Regions from separate parts of the Desulfitobacterium chlororespirans DSM 11544 genome, predicted to be linked through region 1. Evidence: riboswitches for the same ligand, from Rfam matches in the RefSeq annotation. Region 1 holds a riboswitch; each other region holds the start of a gene.
The links. A riboswitch is a leader RNA that binds a small molecule or an ion and turns the genes downstream of it on or off. The one in region 1 is predicted to bind molybdenum cofactor.
Positions count from the first base shown of each region.

Region 2: another riboswitch for molybdenum cofactor. It lies ahead of BUA14_RS25865 (molybdopterin molybdotransferase MoeA); the one in region 1 lies ahead of BUA14_RS13230 (Crp/Fnr family transcriptional regulator).
Region 3: another riboswitch for molybdenum cofactor. It lies ahead of BUA14_RS22955 (heterodisulfide reductase-related iron-sulfur binding cluster); the one in region 1 lies ahead of BUA14_RS13230 (Crp/Fnr family transcriptional regulator).
Region 4: another riboswitch for molybdenum cofactor. It lies ahead of BUA14_RS05725 (hypothetical protein); the one in region 1 lies ahead of BUA14_RS13230 (Crp/Fnr family transcriptional regulator).

Region 1 covers NZ_FRDN01000008.1:120,614-124,824, reverse strand. Annotated here, with positions in the region: gene BUA14_RS13240 (ABC transporter ATP-binding protein) at 1-164, opposite strand, end outside; gene BUA14_RS13235 (FecCD family ABC transporter permease) at 161-1,201, opposite strand; gene BUA14_RS13230 (Crp/Fnr family transcriptional regulator) at 1,208-1,930, opposite strand; molybdenum cofactor riboswitch at 2,048-2,204, opposite strand; gene BUA14_RS13225 (translation factor GTPase family protein) at 2,432-4,211, opposite strand, start outside.
Region 2 covers NZ_FRDN01000023.1:3,163-7,373, forward strand. Annotated here, with positions in the region: gene BUA14_RS25855 (4Fe-4S dicluster domain-containing protein) at 1-190, shown strand, start outside; cobalamin riboswitch at 407-585, shown strand; gene BUA14_RS25860 (double-CXXCG motif protein) at 742-1,398, shown strand; molybdenum cofactor riboswitch at 1,546-1,678, shown strand; gene BUA14_RS25865 (molybdopterin molybdotransferase MoeA) at 1,784-3,094, shown strand; gene BUA14_RS25870 (nucleotide-binding protein) at 3,109-3,867, shown strand; gene BUA14_RS25875 (nitrogenase component 1) at 3,860-4,211, shown strand, end outside.
Region 3 covers NZ_FRDN01000016.1:153,206-157,416, forward strand. Annotated here, with positions in the region: gene BUA14_RS22940 (DUF364 domain-containing protein) at 1-486, shown strand, start outside; gene BUA14_RS22945 (class I SAM-dependent methyltransferase) at 502-1,200, shown strand; gene BUA14_RS22950 (nucleoside-triphosphatase) at 1,201-1,719, shown strand; molybdenum cofactor riboswitch at 1,798-1,930, shown strand; gene BUA14_RS22955 (heterodisulfide reductase-related iron-sulfur binding cluster) at 2,057-2,497, shown strand; gene BUA14_RS22960 (DUF2325 domain-containing protein) at 2,499-2,804, shown strand; gene BUA14_RS28160 (hypothetical protein) at 2,971-3,108, shown strand; gene glyQ (glycine--tRNA ligase subunit alpha) at 3,198-4,088, shown strand; gene glyS (glycine--tRNA ligase subunit beta) at 4,090-4,211, shown strand, end outside.
Region 4 covers NZ_FRDN01000004.1:623,403-627,613, reverse strand. Annotated here, with positions in the region: gene BUA14_RS05730 (GNAT family N-acetyltransferase) at 1-369, shown strand, start outside; gene BUA14_RS05725 (hypothetical protein) at 410-1,963, opposite strand; molybdenum cofactor riboswitch at 2,058-2,189, opposite strand; gene BUA14_RS05720 (uracil-DNA glycosylase) at 2,689-3,264, shown strand; gene BUA14_RS05715 (alpha/beta hydrolase family protein) at 3,279-4,205, opposite strand.

The sequences.
Region 1 (4,211 bases):
TTAAACCCGGCGATACAGTTCAGCAGCGTCGATTTGCCGGCACCGTTAGGCCCGATAATGGACAGTATCTGCCCCGGGGAGATCGTAAAGTTAACATCTTTCAACACAGTCTTGCCGCTGGGGTAAGCGAAGGCTGCCTGATTGACTTCCAATAAGCTGTTCATTTTATTTTCATCCTCTGCTTAAATAATAGCCAACCGTAAAGAGGTGCACCGATGAATCCGGTGAGAATGCTCAGGGGAATTTCACCGCTGGTCACAGTGCGGGCAACCGTATCGACCACCAGCATAAATGAGGCTCCCACGAAGATGGATAAGGGAATGACCCGGGTATTATCCGGCCCAACCAGCATCCGGCAGAGATGGGGAACAACCAGGCCAATCCAGCCTACAGTACCGCTGATGCATACCGCACAAGCCGTAGTGACGGTGGAACAAACAATGGCCAAGCCGCGGATCACCCTGATATTAATCCCTAATGAACCGGCCTCTTCATCTCCCAGAGAGAGAATATTGATGCGCCACCGTACGGCTATCAATAAGGCCATGCTGATCAGCATCGCCGGCACAATCATCATGACGTCACTCATGGAGGTGGTGGCCAGGCTGCCCATTTGCCAGAAGACGATCTCCGGCAGCTGGGTTTCCGGGTCTGCCACATATTTCAGCAATCCCAGAGCGGAGCTCATAAAGCCGGCGACAATAATTCCCGCCAGCACCAGAATTAAGTTGGAGCTGTTTCTCAGCAACTTGGGAATGGTTGTGGTAATGGCTACGGCCAGCAGCCCGCCCAGGAGGGCACAGATCTGGATTCCCCCCGCATCCAGGCCGTTTAAGATGGCCATGGCCGCTCCCACACAAGCGCCGGAAGACACCCCCAAAAGATCGGGGGAGACCAGGGGATTTTTGAATATTCCCTGATAGGTTGTCCCGGAAATGGCAAGACCGGCTCCCACTAATAAAGCGGCGAAAACCCGGGGCAACCGCACCTGAAAGACCACATCCGCCATGGCGTCGGTCCAGGTCTGCTGCAAATCCCAAAAAGCGGAAAGCAGTATTTTCACCACATCAATTATGGACAATTCATAACGGCCCAGGCAAAGAGCGGTCAGGCTTAAGGCAACGGTCAAAACACCGGTCCCCAGGATGGCACCCAGCTGCCAGGGCTGATTATTGGTTCGCTTTAATTCGATGATCAGCACCCCACATCAAATAGCTTTCAAAAACGTATTTGTCTTATCCTGTTCCGGTGATTCCCTTTTAACTTCACAAGACAACATCTCAAAATAGTTCCGGTCAAAGCGCAGCAGACCATCATCCCGCATCTTGCCCAGCTCTTTGGACATGGCACTGCGGTTTAAACAAAGAAAATCCGCCAATTCCTGTCTGGAAAAACGGATAGTGAAGCTGTTTTCTCCCTTTTCCTGAACACAGTAAGAGAAAAAAGCCAGCAATTTTCCCCTGATACTCCGTTGTGATAAACATTTGAGTTTGCGGCTCTGAGTGACTGCCTCCGCCGCAATAATTTTCAGGAGATTTTCCAGCATCTTGCCGCGAATACTGCAGCTTTTATTGCAGTTGGTATAGATGGTTCCGCAATTCAGCAATAGAATCTCCGACGGTTCCGCCGCGACAAAGGAGGTGAGATAGCTGGGCCTTTGGGCACAGACACAGCTGCCGGCCATGGTATCCCCCCGGTGCAGTTCCGCCAGAATGCTCCTGTTCCCGAAGGCATCATCATCCTCGATATACACCCTTCCCTGCAGAATAACACCCATGGAAACAGCGGGCTGACCCGCCTCAAAAACCTTTTCACCCTTTTTGTACCTCTGGACCCTGGTCAGCAGGCATTTGCCAATCTCCTGGAGCTCATCATCGGAAAAGTGACTCAGAAATTCCACCGAACGCATTGCGGAAAGACAGTCTGCCATCCTTTTTCCCCCTTCTCTCGTCTAAGGCCTCTACGGAACCCTTGGCCAGCAAAAGCAAAAACAACAGCAAAAGCGCACTTTCGCTCACAATCGAAAATGCGCCTAAAATCCCATCATTCTGGGTCTTTGCACCTTTCTTTCCTGCCGTATCCTGAACAGGATGCCGCATTTACGGGAGGCCGGTACATTTCTATGCCGACCCTGTGAGCCTTTGCTCAGATCGCCCCAGCATAGCATGGCTTTAGCGGGAAACGATTCGAAAGATTCCACTATTCTGTTGGGTTTCTATGCAATGGATTATGACACAACCACTCATAACATAAATAATTACAACAGGAATGATTATAAAGCTAACAAACTCAACACAATTTTCTCTGATATAAGCAAGTATAACACAACTCCCTGTCCATGTCGGTTGCATTTCCAACAGACTTATAGCAAATACCCCTTCATCGCTAAATATATTGCTGAATATATTTAAAGATGAAGGGGTATTGAGAGCTAATCCTTCTCTCTTTTAAGGAACTCTTTCATCTGCTGTTCGCTTTCGGCAGATAAGGCATCCTTCAGATAATGCCGGGTTGGCGTTTGTTGTGCCTGATAAGCCTCGATGACCTGTTTATTGGCCATTATGACTTCTTCCTTCAAGTCTCGGGCGGATAATAAGGCACATCCTGCCCCTCTGATAATGATCTGCTGCAGGCCATCGGAGGTAGCCACGGTGATCTTATACTTTTTCTGATGATCATAAGCAAATCTTTCAATATATTGATCCGCGGTTTGCGCTTCTTTGGTATAGACCATCAGGATATTATGATAATCGATGGCTTCCTCAGGATGCCCCTGAACACGATAAGCATCGAAGACGACGATAATCCGGCACTTGCGAATCCCCTGATAATTGCTGAGGATATCAAGAAGCCTTATCCTGGCTCCATCCATATTATCCTGAGCAAGCTCTTTCAGTTCCGGCCAGTCAAAGATAATATTATAGCCGTCCACGAGCAGATATTCTGCTTGGCTTTCTTTAGGTTTGTTTAAATCAGCAGGTGGTCTATAATAGCTTTCCGCAGCTTTTTTCCGTTTCTGCCAAAGGGATTTTTTGCCTTGGTTGGCATAATAGGTCTGGTTGAGGATCCTGTCGATCTCCTCGGGGTCGATCCACCTTTCCTCGGCATAGGGTATCTGAAGATGAGATTCTGCTTCTATGAATTCACTCTCTTTGGCGAAACAGCTCTCCACATGCATATGTTCCTTGACTTGATACCAGGGGACCAAAAAGCCGGAACCCTGGGCACAAAATACGGAATCGGCAGGATTATCCACATCCCTTTCCGGGTCGTACCCAGCCATGGCTATGACCTCATCGGGATTATGGCAGGGTTCATAGCCCTTCAGACTGCAAAAAAGCCTGCCCAGACCTTTGCTGTAAGCCATGACCTCCTGCTGATAGTTTCTCATCGTTGCCACGGGAGCACTTCCAGTAAGGGTTGCCCGCTCCCCTTCGATCTGGGCAAGCTGGCAAGTTCCATGCATTTTTTCCACATCGTTCATGGCCCGCCCCACCATTTTTTCCGGCAATTCCAGCTGGAAAGCATAATAAGGCTCCAGGAGCATGGACTCCGCTTCCATTAAACCCTGACGCACCGCGCGATAGGTGGCCTCTCTGAAGTCACCGCCCTCGGTATGCTTGGTATGGGCCCGGCCTGACACTAAGGTGATTTTTAGATCGGTAATCGGTGACCCTGTGAGAACTCCCTTATGAACTTTTTCTTCCAGATGAGATAAAACGAGTCTTTGCCAGCTTTTGCTTAAGCTATCCTCGCTGCATTCCGACCCGAACTGAAGGCCGCTTCCCCGCTCCCCCGGCTCCATTAATAGGTGGACCTCCGCATAATGCCGCAAGGGTTCAAAATGCCCTACTCCTTCCACGGCATTACCAATGGTTTCTTTATAAACAATCCTCCCTGATCCGAAGGACACCTCCAGGCCAAACCGGCTCCGGATCAGGCTTTGCAGGATTTCCAGCTGGACCTCGCCCATCATCTGCACCTGGATCTCCCTGAGTTCCTCATCCCAGACCACCTGCAAGCCTGGGTCTTCTTCCTCCAGCTGACGCAGCTTAGGCATCATCACCTGGGGATCACAGCCTTCCGGAAGGATCATTTGATAAGCCAATACGGGTTCCAAGAGAGGGGCATGGGCGGCGGCCTCCGTGCCTAAGCCTTCTCCCGGTTTGGTTAGGGTAAGCCCTGTTACCGCACAGACCGAACCTGCTTCC
Region 2 (4,211 bases), on a different contig from region 1:
TAAATGTCCGGCTAAAGTATTGGAATTACAAGAAGTTAAGCAGGCAGATTATAATCAGCTTAATATGATTGGAAAATTAAAGATCAAAGTCAAGGGTAATTCGAGAGCCTATGTCAGCAATGAATCCGCCTGTATAGCTTGTAAAATGTGTCAAAATAACTGCCATGAGAGGGCGATTAAAGTCGGTTGATGGGTTAATGACATTCGAAATTCCCAAACGTTTGGGAATTTCAGATGAAAGGTTATAGTGGAATGGGGGGCTAAAATAGGATATGAATCCGATTTTGCAACTGCATTAGATAGCCTCAAGGGCATTGCTCATTTTGAGTGATGCTCTTTGTTGTAGGCAAAATATTCTGTTGACTTACAGTGGTACTTGATATAATGTTGATTATAAGGAAAAACTGAATATCAGGCGGAATAGGGTTGCTTAAATGCATTAATAGGGAACTCCGGTGCGAAGCCGGGACAGCCCCGCTACTGTAAGAAGGACGAGCCCCTTAGAGGATCCACTGGTGAAAACCGGGAAGGTAAGGGATGAGGATGAGTTCAAGTCAGGATACCTGCCCCATTCCAGAAACACAAGTTTTCGGGGGAGAATAAGTGTGGTGAATTTAAGGGTAGGATGATCGCTCATCTTTACCTTATTACATGATGTCTGCCAGAGCCGAATACACCGGCTCTTTTTTTTATTATCGGAGTATATGTTGGAAAGTAGAGTATATATTGGAAGGTGATGGGATGCGCTATTATTGTTTGGAAATTGATGAAGGAGAAAAAGAGCCCTACGCCTATGGGGTAAGTGTAACCGAATGGCCAAGAAAAGAAATCCATTGTCCCCTATGCCAAAGAGAATGGAAAAAAAGCACAATGCATGATTTGGGAACCGATACACCTATTGCTTTATCTAACGATAATTATCCTGATTTTCTCTGGTTTTATATCAATCATATCTCCGGGAAGGCCAAGGACGTCCTGGAAAGAGAAAAGATTACGGGGTACAGCTTAGAGAAAGCCCATGTACTATCCATCCGTGATTTATCGGATCTGCAGCTAACGGAGCTCAGGCGCCAGGGCATCAGAGTCCATAAGATATCCAAAGAGCCGCCGGCCTATTACAAGCTTCATGTCGCTGTCAGCGCCGAATTTTATAAAAAATCAAATGTTATTCTGCTCAATCGTTGTCCGGAATGCGGCTATGAAACCTATAGTGCCGAGAGCAAGGAGCGGATTGAAGCGCGGGATTACCTTTATTTAAGAGAAGAATCCCTCAAGGGAGTGGATCTGTTCAGGGCCAAGGGCTACGGAGTTACTGTGTATTGCTCTGAACGATTTGTTGAAGTCTATAAAAGACACGAGCTGACAGGGCTGACCTTTACCGAGATGGAAGTGCTTTGAGATCAGGCACTTCTTTTTTTGTGTGAAAACATAACTCCATATAACCTAATTTCATAACTGGATATAACCTAATTTAATGTAAAATAAAATCAGGATATTTATTTTTGTGTTGATTTATGTTATGTTATGTTCATGAACAAACAATGAAATTGAATAGTTTTCCGAGCTCCTTTGTCTAAAAGACTATCTCATGACGGAGGAGCCTGAGCAAACCGCTCACGGGGTCAGTCAGGAAACCAGCTGGCCTTCACTGATGAAAAGGAAGCAGAAAATACAGGATTGACAGATCGGGTGCTGGCTTTTGCTGTTTTCATCATCGGGCGGTTTTGCTTTGGAAAGGCAGGCCGCTTTTTCTGTTGGTATTGTTTTTATAAGGAGAAACACCATGGCAAACAATCAGCATGATCACATCAGCTGCCCCTCCTCATCCTGTATCGGTTGTGCCACACGCTGTCATCGGCAGCAGAATGATCCGTTCTCCCGGGATGAGGCCTTGGCGATCCTTTTCGACCAGGCCAAATTTGAACTGGCCAAGGAATTCGTACCACTGAATGAAGCCTTGGGCCGGGTGACTTCGGAACCGACCTATGCAGCCTTTTCGGTGCCTTCGGCAGATACCGCTCAGCATGACGGAATTATGGTGAACTGGGAACAGGCTAAAAAGCTGCTTGAGAGCGGCAGCCGGGTGCTGGCTGAACATGAATTTTGTCTCCGGGCGATGGGTGCGGTGATCGAACCGCCTTTTGATACAGTGATCCCTTTGGAACAGGTAAAGCATTGGACAGATGGAAGAGTGGAAATCAAGGCGTTGCCCGCACCGGGGCAGGGAATCAAGCGGGCAGGCAGTAGCATCCGGGAGGGTGAGCGGCTTGTTCCGGCCAATTACCGCCTGAACCCGGCGAATCTCTCGATCCTGCGTTTTGCCGGAGTGGAAACGGTAACCGTATGGAAAAAGCCCAAAGCCGCCATCATTCCGGTGGGGGACGACCTGGTGGCACCCGGCCGCCGGCCCGGCCCCGGACAGGTGGTGGAGTCGGACAGCATTCTCTTGGCAGGGATCCTTCGGGAATGCGGCGGGGAGGCCTGGACAGAACCGGTGGCAGGGGATGGGGAAGATCTGATCTGCCAGGCTATTCTGCAGGTTATCTCCCGTTGTGATGTGCTGATCCTGATCGGGGGCTTGGGCCGCAGCGGAGCCCGGTATGGAGATTATACTGTCCAGGCTGTTGAAAAGCTGGGCAGAGTGCTGGTCCAGGGCATGGGATTCAACCCTGGTGGGAAAGCCATGCTGCTGGGAGAAATTCAGGGAAAATGTGTCGTGGGAATTCCCGCGCCTCCTCATGCGGCTCTGACTCAGGCTGAGCAGTACCTGCCCGCGATTATGGAACGCTTTCTGGGTTGTCCGTGTTATGAGCGGCCGGAGATCAAAGCCCGGCTGTATGAGGATTACCAAAGTGGAATCCGCTCCGGCCGTCATGCTCATGTAGGTCTCAGTTGGACCGGAGAGGAGTATGAGATTGTTCCTATCCGGATGGGAGACACAGTGGACTGTTTTGTCAATGCCACGGGGATTTTGATGGAGGAAGCTGAGGACCGTTTGCTAAAAAAGGGGGAACCAGCTACAGTACGGCTGCTTTGCGGCGAAAAGACGCTCAGGCAGCGCAGTCAAACTGGGCAGGACAATCCCACCGGGTAAGGAGTGCATAAACCATGATTAGAGCAGCTATTTACGGTAAGGGAGGGATTGGCAAATCCACCACCACCTCCAATTTGGCGGTGGCCTTGAGCGAGATGGGCTATAAAGTGATGCAGATCGGCTGCGATCCCAAGGCGGATTCCACGCGGATGCTGACCGGGGGCCGGGCCATTCCCACCGTATTGGAGCTGGTGCGCAGCAGACGGGATGACCTGCAGGTGAGCGACTTTGTACAGGAGGGCTATAACGGGGTACTTTGTGTGGAAGCAGGCGGTCCCATGCCCGGCATCGGCTGTGCGGGACGGGGAATTATCACCGCTTTTGATACCTTGGCGGAAATGAAAGCTTATGAAGTCTACCAGCCGGATATCGTGCTTTACGATGTGTTGGGGGATGTGGTCTGCGGCGGCTTCGCCATGCCTCTGCGGGGCGAATATACGGATGTGGTCTTTATCGTTACCTCGGGAGAGATGATGTCTATGTATGCAGCTTCCAATATCGCCGCAGCTTTGGCCAATTTCCGCAGCCGGGACTATGCCCGTTACGGAGGGCTGATCCTGAACCGGCGCAATGTGGACAAGGAGCTGGAGTTGGTGCAGCAGCTGGCGGCGGAAACCCAGGGCGAGCTTATTGCCGTTATTCCCCGGGCGGCCGAGATCCAGAAGGGGGAAGAGCAGGGCAAGACGGTTATGGAGATTTTTCCGGAAACGGAGATTGCCCAAGGCTACCGCACTCTGGCCCGGCGCTTCCTTGAGGTGTGCGGACATGAGTAAAAGGGTTCAAAATAATCTTCTTTATTATATTCCCAACCGGAGCAGGTCAAAAACGATTCTGCGCATCCCGGAAAGCCACAGTCTCCATATCTGCCCCACGGCCTGCGGCCGCCGCAACGCTATCCGCGCTTTGCAAAACGGGGAAAAGGAGTTTCTCTCCTTTCTATATATTGGGGAAGAGGATGCGGTTTCCGGACAATATGTGGAGAATATCGGCGATGCGGTGGAGGAGCTCCTGGAAGTGCTGGAGCCGGTGCCCAAGGCCTTTGTGCTGTACTTCAACTGTATCGACGATTTTCTGGGTACTGATGAAAAAGCTCTTTTGCGGGAGCTGAAAAGCCGTT
Region 3 (4,211 bases), on a different contig from region 1:
GTAGCAAGAGAACATGGTGTCGTCTTCCCGGATGCCAAAAGGGTCGAGGACCGTATGAACGACCCCTTTATCATGTCCCAGAATGAAGTGAAAGGTAAAAAGGTTGGAGTAGTGGGTCACTTCCCCCATTTGGAAAGCCTTCTGGAGCCGATCTGCGATCTTTCTATTCTGGAATGGAGTCCGGAGGAAGGGGACTATCCCCTGCCGGCCAGTGAGTTTATTCTGCCGGAGTGTGACTATGTCTATATCACTTGCGCTTCGGTAGTGGATAAGACGCTGCCCAGGCTCCTGGAATTGTCAAGGAACGCCCGACGGATCACGTTGGTTGGCCCGGGGACCCCGTTGGCTCCTGTACTTTTTGAGCATGGGCTTCAAGAGCTTTCAGGCTTTATGGTTAAAGATAATGCCCGGGCTTTTCGAATCGTAGCCGGGGCCGAGAAAGTGAAGATATATTCCGCGGGACAGAAGGTGACGATAAAAAAATAAGCAAGGGGGAGCAGGATGAATTTCGAATGGAATGAAAATACGGTGAGATGGTATCAGGACGCGGAAAGGTATACCGGTTTTTTCAAGAATATTGCTGAGTTGGTAGGCCCTAAAGTGGCTGAGTACTCTTCTTTATGTGATATTGGCTGCGGAATAGGACTGGTGGATTCACAACTGAGCAAATACATTGACCGCATTACCTGCATCGACAGTCATCCCTATGCCATTGAGATGCTTAGACAAAGGATTCAGGCTGAAAAGATCAGAAATATCACCCCTGTGCTGATGGATTGCAACGCCATCGAGGAGCGGTGGGATGTTATCTTTATCAGTTTTTTCGGCAGTCGTGAGTTGGAACAATTCTTGCCCCGCTGTAAAAGACTTATCGCTGTGGTGGGCAGAAAGAGCCAGACAGAGCTCTATCCGGAAAAGTATCGGAAATTCCAGAAAAACACGTCTGAAGAGGTAGAGGAAAATTTGAACAGCAAGGGCATACCTTATTCCCTTACCGAAACGGCTTTTGAATTTGGCCAGCCCTTCCGGTCGGAGGAAGATGCCCGGGACTTTATCAGGACTCAATCCCATGATATCAACCCCGGAGATTTGGAAGATTTTCTATCGGAACGTCTTGTGGAAACAGGCAAAGAAGATTTTCCCTTCTATCTGCCGCGCCAAAAGGCTGTAGGAATATTTGAAATCGAAGGGAGGCTGTAAATGCACATCTTTTTGACCGGTGAGATCCAAGTGGGCAAAAGTACTATCGTCGATAAGGCACTGGCTCTTTGCAACGTAACCTACGCAGGATTCAGAACCTACTTTGGCCCGGACAGAGGTTCTCCCAACCGGCGGCTTTATCTGGCTGCGGCCTCGGGAGAGAAAGTCTATCAGGAAGAAAACAGTGTGGTTCATTTTTGTGAAAATAGTCCCCCCCAAGTCTTTACGGAGCGGTTCGATGGGTATGGGGCAGAGCTCGTTCGCTGTGCCGGAAACCAGGCCCGGCTTATCGTGATGGATGAATGCGGCAGTCTGGAGCGGGAAGCTCTTGTCTTTCAGCAGGAGATCTTAGCGGCCATAGAAGGTCCGGTTCCGATTCTTGGCGTGCTCAAGCAGGCCAGCAGCGGCTGGACAGACCGGATAAGATGCCATCCCAAGGTAAAGCTGGTTTCTGTGTGTCGGGAAAATCGGGATGCTCTCCCTCTCATCATTGCTTTATATCTGCAGCAGTGTTTTTAATGATTAAAATCAATATGATCAAAACCTATTGAAACATAACTAAACTCAATATATAATGAAAATAATAATTGAGAAAAATTTCATAATGATCTCCGAGCCGGAACAACCTAAAGAGTCATCCATGGTTGGTCGGCCAGGGCTGTATGCCCTCGGGGTATATCCAGAAATGGCTATGCCTTCACGTTTGAAAAGGAGGTGGATTCCCAATATGTTGGGTTTAATAGAGGTTCCACTTTCGTTAAAGTGGAGCCTTTTAGCGTTTTAAAGGGCGGTTGGATTGGAGTCCGCAAACACGGAGAAAGAAGGTTGGTCAACGATGGGACTAAATTGTATAAAAATGTTGGGGATACCGACTTTTGCAGAAAGACCTGATGCCGAATATTTGTTTTTTCCCGGATGTAATTCCTTTGCTGACAGATCAAAATGGGAATGGAACATGGTCTGTATGCAGTTGCTTAGGGATAGAAAAATCGATTTTGCCGTTCTGGGTAAAGATCAGTGGTGTTGTGGGGATAAAGCCTGCCAATTGGGCTATGGAGAGCTTTCAGATTTAATAAGCCAAAGAAATATTACGGCTTGGCATGAGTTGAAAATAAAGAAGATCGTGACAAGTTGTCCCCGTTGTTTTTATAACTTCCAGCATAAATATCGCCGGTATGGCGGAAACTTCGAAGTTATCCTGCTTTCTGAACCTTGTGATGAGTTTCAATACAATGAGGCTGAGACGAGCAATGAAAAGAAATCGAGTATCCAGACTTTACAGGAAGGAGTTTGGTAAAATGAAGTTAGCGATCATAGGCGGATATAATTTTGAGCGGCACAGCAAATCCATGGGCAAGCTGAAAAATATCGAACTGCGCTTCCACGACGGCGTACCCAAAAAAAACAACAAAAAGGTACTGGAAAATCTCATCAAGGACACAGATTGTGTGATTATCGTGCAAATGGTCTGTTCCCATTCCAGCATGTGGGATGCCAAAGATGTGGCCAGAAAATATAATAAGAAGATCTACTACTCCCAGGCGAAGGGACTTGCTTCAGTGCTGACTATGATTGAAAAAGAGCATGGGATTAGGATAGCTTAGTTTGACAAAAGAACCAAATCATACTATAATTATTTCCAAATTGAATCCTATGGTGCGATGATGAGAGGAAGATTCGGGTATCCCTTAAGAGAGTTTGGCAGGGTGGAAACCAGACGGGTAAGCGGATCAGGGCACTTGGAGCACGTTTTAAAGAAGGAGGATTTCCTTGAAAGCTGCCTTTTCAGGAGTTTGGGAACCAGGTGGCTTATATGGAGATCAAGCAGGGTGGAACCGCGGGAAGGATACTCTCGTCCCTGTAGCGAAAGCTACGGGGCGGGAGTTTTTTGCTTTACAGGAAGCATAAAGGCAACCAGGCAGCCGCCTTCACCTAGCCAAGTTTTCTTTAATGTGGTAGCTCAAGAGATTAGGTAGTAAAAAATAGGGAGGTTAACCATGAAATTTCAGGACATGATCCTTTCCCTGAATCAATTTTGGGGAGAACAAGGGTGCATCATTGCTCAGCCTTATGATATGGAAAAAGGCGCCGGAACCTTTAATCCCAACACCTTTTTACGTGCCCTGGGGCCTGAACCATGGAAAGTGGCTTATATCGAGCCTTCCCGTCGTCCTACGGATGGACGCTATGGGGAAAACCCCAACCGTTTACAGCATTATTTCCAATACCAAGTCATTATTAAGCCTTCGCCGGATAATATTCAGGAGCTCTATCTGCAAAGTCTGGAGCGTTTAGGCGTTAATCCCAAAGAGCATGATATTCGCTTTGTGGAAGACAACTGGGAGTCTCCGACTCTGGGGGCCTGGGGGTTAGGTTGGGAAGTTTGGCTGGATGGCATGGAAGTTACTCAGTTCACCTACTTTCAACAATGCGGGGGGATTGACTGCAAACCGGTCTGTGCCGAGATCACTTATGGTCTCGAGCGTTTGGCCATGTATATTCAAAACAAAGAGAGTGTCTATGATATTGAGTATGTAGGAGATATCACTTACGGCGATATCTACCTCCAAAACGAAATCGATTATTCTCATTACAATTTTGAAGCCGCCGATGTAGAAGCCCTGCAAACCTGGTTTGAAATGTATGAGAAGGAAGCCATTCGGATCGTGGAGAAAGGATTGGTCCTTCCTGCTTATGACTATGTCCTGAAATGCTCCCATACCTTCAACCTTCTCGATGCCCGCGGAGCCATCAGTGTGACCGAGCGAACGGGCTATATCGCCCGGGTCCGCAATTTGGCCCGTCTTTGCGCTCAGGCCTATGTAGAGCAACGTGAACGCTTAGGCTACCCCTTACTCAAAGAACAGTCCGGAAAGGAGGCCGAATAAGATGGCTAAGGATTTTCTCTTAGAGATTGGCACAGAAGAGATCCCGGCGAAATTTGCCCCGGGAGTGCTGAACCAACTTCGTGAGCAAGCCCAAAAACACTGTCAGGATCTGCGTCTGGATTA
Region 4 (4,211 bases), on a different contig from region 1:
ATTCCTGCAGAATCGGTTCCGTTGCAAAATGATTTAAAGCCGATCTGGTGGTGTGCAAGAGCAGGAGAAGATATTATTGGGATAGCGGCGGCCTGGAAGGAAGAGGAGCAATGGCATTGGGGAAGGTTTGCTGTCGATAAGAGATTACGGGGGATAGGCCTTGGTCAAAAAATAGCGGTCTATTCGTTAAAAGAGATGTTTAGCCTCTATACGGAGGAGTTATATGTTGAAGCAAGGGAAGTAACATTAAAGATGTTATTAAAATTCGGATGTAAAGTGCTTGGCGAAGCGGAAGATTTTTATGGTGAAACGATAACGCCAATCGTATTGAACAAAGAATCGTTTGAGGGTATGAATTTTTCAATATAATCAAAAGATGCCATGAGGTCCAAGCCCCATGGCATCTTCGTTAATGAGCGACTAAGCGTTTATTTAATTCTTCGGCTATTTCAAATTCGACTAAATCCATATTTGTTTTGCCGATATAACCGGCCGGAATATCATTGGCTCTTACGAAATCCACAGTTTTATAATAGGTTTTGTGGCTCATATATTTTGAATAGAAGAGAACAAAATCCACCTCGCCGTAATTTCTAAGTTCAATCTTGTCATTAAAGCCATCGACCGTAAGAATGGTGGGGAACTTAGCCTTTAACCGTTTCTGCCAACTGGGGGCTCCGCCGATGATTAAGAGCTTCTTATTGGCGATAAATCTCGATAGATCCACGGAAGTCTCTGTGGGTAAATCATCGTTGGATAAATCATCGTTTTTAAGATCAATGAAAAACTCACGAAGCTGAAAAAGTTCCTCTCTGTTTTTCATTTCCGCATCCAGGTTTGTTTTAAGGCTATCGATCTCCTTATTCAGCTCATTGATTTGTGCTTCATAAAATCTGCTTTGCTCCGACAAGGCCTTCTTCAGTTTAAGCTCATAATTTTCAAACTCATCTTTGAGTTTTTGGGTCTGGATTTCAGCAGTATCCTTTTCGGATAAGGCATTATCCAATTGCTCCTTCAGAACTTTCAATTCAGAATATCGGGCATCTTCATCATTGGAAGAAAGATAAAGTTCCCTCGTTTTTAAATATTCATTAAGAAGCATTTTTACAATATAACCGGCACCGAAGGACTGTATAACCTGAGTTTTATCAAAATCCGATTTTCCCGTGGTTTTGATAAAGGCCAGCATGACTTTATCCAAATCATCCTGGTTAACCTTAGAGGCAATGAAATCAACATCTAATTTATCGATGAGCAGGAGGTTGCGCAAACAGCTGACAACAGTTTTTAAGTCTTTATTTTTACTGTAGAGAATATCTGAGGGTTTTTTTATTACCCCAAGCTCATCCTTGACGATCTGCCTTACTTGGGCTAAGCGGTTCTCTCTTTTTAATTCACTTTGGATGTCTGTATTGATGGGGTTAATGTTAATAAACAGGCTTGCCGTATTAAAAGCATTTTCGACGACTTGCAGGTTGATTAAATTTTCATTGAGTTGTTTCATAGTGTAAAAATATAAAACAATCAGCGTTTCCGTCAGCTTGAGGTTTTTGCTGGTATCTTCGATGGCTGATAATTTTTTCCTGAAGCCATCGTAGTTATTATTTTGGGCATAAATATAGACATCTTTGTAATATTTCTTGATGAGCCGCAAGACTTTCACTTTGATGAGCTCGGATTGTTCAGCACTTAGTAAAATGCCTAACGTTTTTTTAGCATAAACTTCTTGTTCCAGGTCGCCGCTGCTCAGTAAGATATGATCGTACCCTGAAAAATTTTTCGCGTTTTCAAAAAACATGTCTTTATTCTGATTATAGATCGAAGTTATATCTCTTCTCATTTCTTTAGTTAAAGATAATCCAACAGCGACAATTGCCATAAAATATTCTTCAGCCTCATGAAGTTGGATATTATAATTCTCTGAAAAAAGTTCCATGACCTGGTTTAATTTTATATTCAGCAATGAAATTCACCACCTAATAAATTTAAAATTCTTTTAACGAAAAAAAATAATGGCTCCGCCAATAGAAAGCGGAGCCATTACTGATTTTAATACAGTTGGCTTTAATCCACCTCCTTTTCAAGCGTGAAGGCATACCCGTTTCCAAGTATACCCCGAGGGCCTGGGCCCTGTCCGGTGTCCATAGATTGCTCTTTAGGATCATCCCGGCTCGGAGATTCGTTTTTCAGTTTTTAATCTAAATTCACCGTCAAAACCAGCACGATGACTGGTATCCGATAGCTTGGAAATGTTCAACTCAATGGTGATGTTTATCTTGTTTGTATTGGTGTTGGTGAGAAGGTGAGGCTTATGAATGTCGTTGTCAAACCGATATAAACATAACATACACTCCTTCAATGATATTATACTGCATAATGTTTATATTTATCAATGGTTTTGTTTGGTTTTGGGAGCAAGTGGTTTAATTTTCCTGATAACACCATGTGTCGATGCAGGTTAACGAAGCAACATTACTTGTTATTTTAGATTGAAAATATATCAATCATCGGTATAAGGCAGATAGAAAGCGTATACCTGTTTAAGAGTGGCAAAAGTGCAGGAAAGGCAATCGGTATGAGTAATGAGTAATGGGGGCAGGAAATATATCGCAAATTGTGGGCAATATAACCAATAAGCGATAGCGAAATACTTAGTCTAATAATCCCAGCAGGGTTAGGAGAGTTAATATGGATTCGTGCTTTGAGCCGGCAATTTGGCCGGAAGATAAATTGCCCAAAGAAGCCGCCGCTTATAAAGAATGCGAAGTCTGCACGGAAAAATCGCGGATCATTTGGGGAGAGGGTAATCCCCAGGCGCCTGTTGTTATAATTTTAGATAATCCAGGCGCCCGCGAAGATAAAGAGGGCCATGAATATGTCTGCGGCACAAGGCAAACGCTGCAGACGGCTTTGCATCGAGCTAATTTGGCGCCGGATGACATTTATATAACGTATCTTTTAAAATGCAGGCCCCTTCGCCGATATAATAAAGGAGAAGCCAGGGCTTTCAGTAAACCATTTCTGATTCAACAAATAGAAACGATACAGCCGAAATTGCTCGTTTGTCTGGGGGATACCGTTGTTCAGGCGATGTTTGATGATAAAGAGGCCCATGTGAAGAATCTGAGGGGGGGATGGCATGTTATACTGGGATATCCCTGCATCGTCTCCTACCATCCGTTGGCGGTAAGGAGACGGCCCAATCTGACACGTCAGTTTATGGCAGATTGGGATATGCTGAGGCAGCGCTTATCAGGTTGTTGATGATGCGAGATTAATCATACCTTGCCTATCCACTCTGCGATATCCGCCAAAACCTCTGCAGACACTTTTTGCGGGATTTTGTACTCTTTTTTAAAATCCTTGACCCTGCCGTAAACCGACTTCATAAACAGGTGGTTCAGTCCGGGGTAGAGCTTGAAAGAGACATTGGGTTTACCGATGCAGATTTGCTGATAGAGGGCGAAATCCTTTTCTGCGGTGACTTGAAAATCCTTGTCGCCCTGCAAAATCAGCACGGGCTTTTCCGTCCTGGCAAGGTAATCGGCAGCAGGATGGGAGTCCATCTCCTTGAAATACCATGCGTAGGTTCTGCCAAAAACCTTCATCTGCTTGGCTTCTTCTTCGCTCATGCCGGCGATAGCGGTGAATTTGGCTTTGAGTCCTGCAATTTGTTTATTCGCGATCCATTGCAGCAATTTTGGCAGTTGGCCCAGCATATCCTCGTTTTGACTCAATAAAATATCGCTAAAAAGGCGGGGCGAGCCTGCGCAGATGATGATACCCGCGAAATCACCGCCCTCCGCGTCAATACGCGGTGCGAGCATACCGCCGAGGCTGTGACCCAAAATATACACCTGGCCGGGGTCAATTCTGGCGTCATTTTTAAGCAGGTTGGCGGCGAGGATGGCATCCTCTATGGTTTCGCTTTCCACAGTCACAGCGCCGGGACCTGCTTTCAGCATCTGTTTTCCGTAAACCTTTGTGCGCTTGTCATAGCGGAGTACGGCGATTCCTTTGCTGGACAGTCCTTCGGCAATATCGCGGAACGGCTTATTCGCGCCGATGCGTTCATCCATATCCGCGGGGCCGGAGCCATGTACCAGGACCACAGCCGGAACCCTTGCCGAACAATGATCCGGCAAGGACAAAATTCCCTGCAAAGGGTATTGTGTTTCCCTGCCAATGATTATTTTTTCATCCATGTCCAT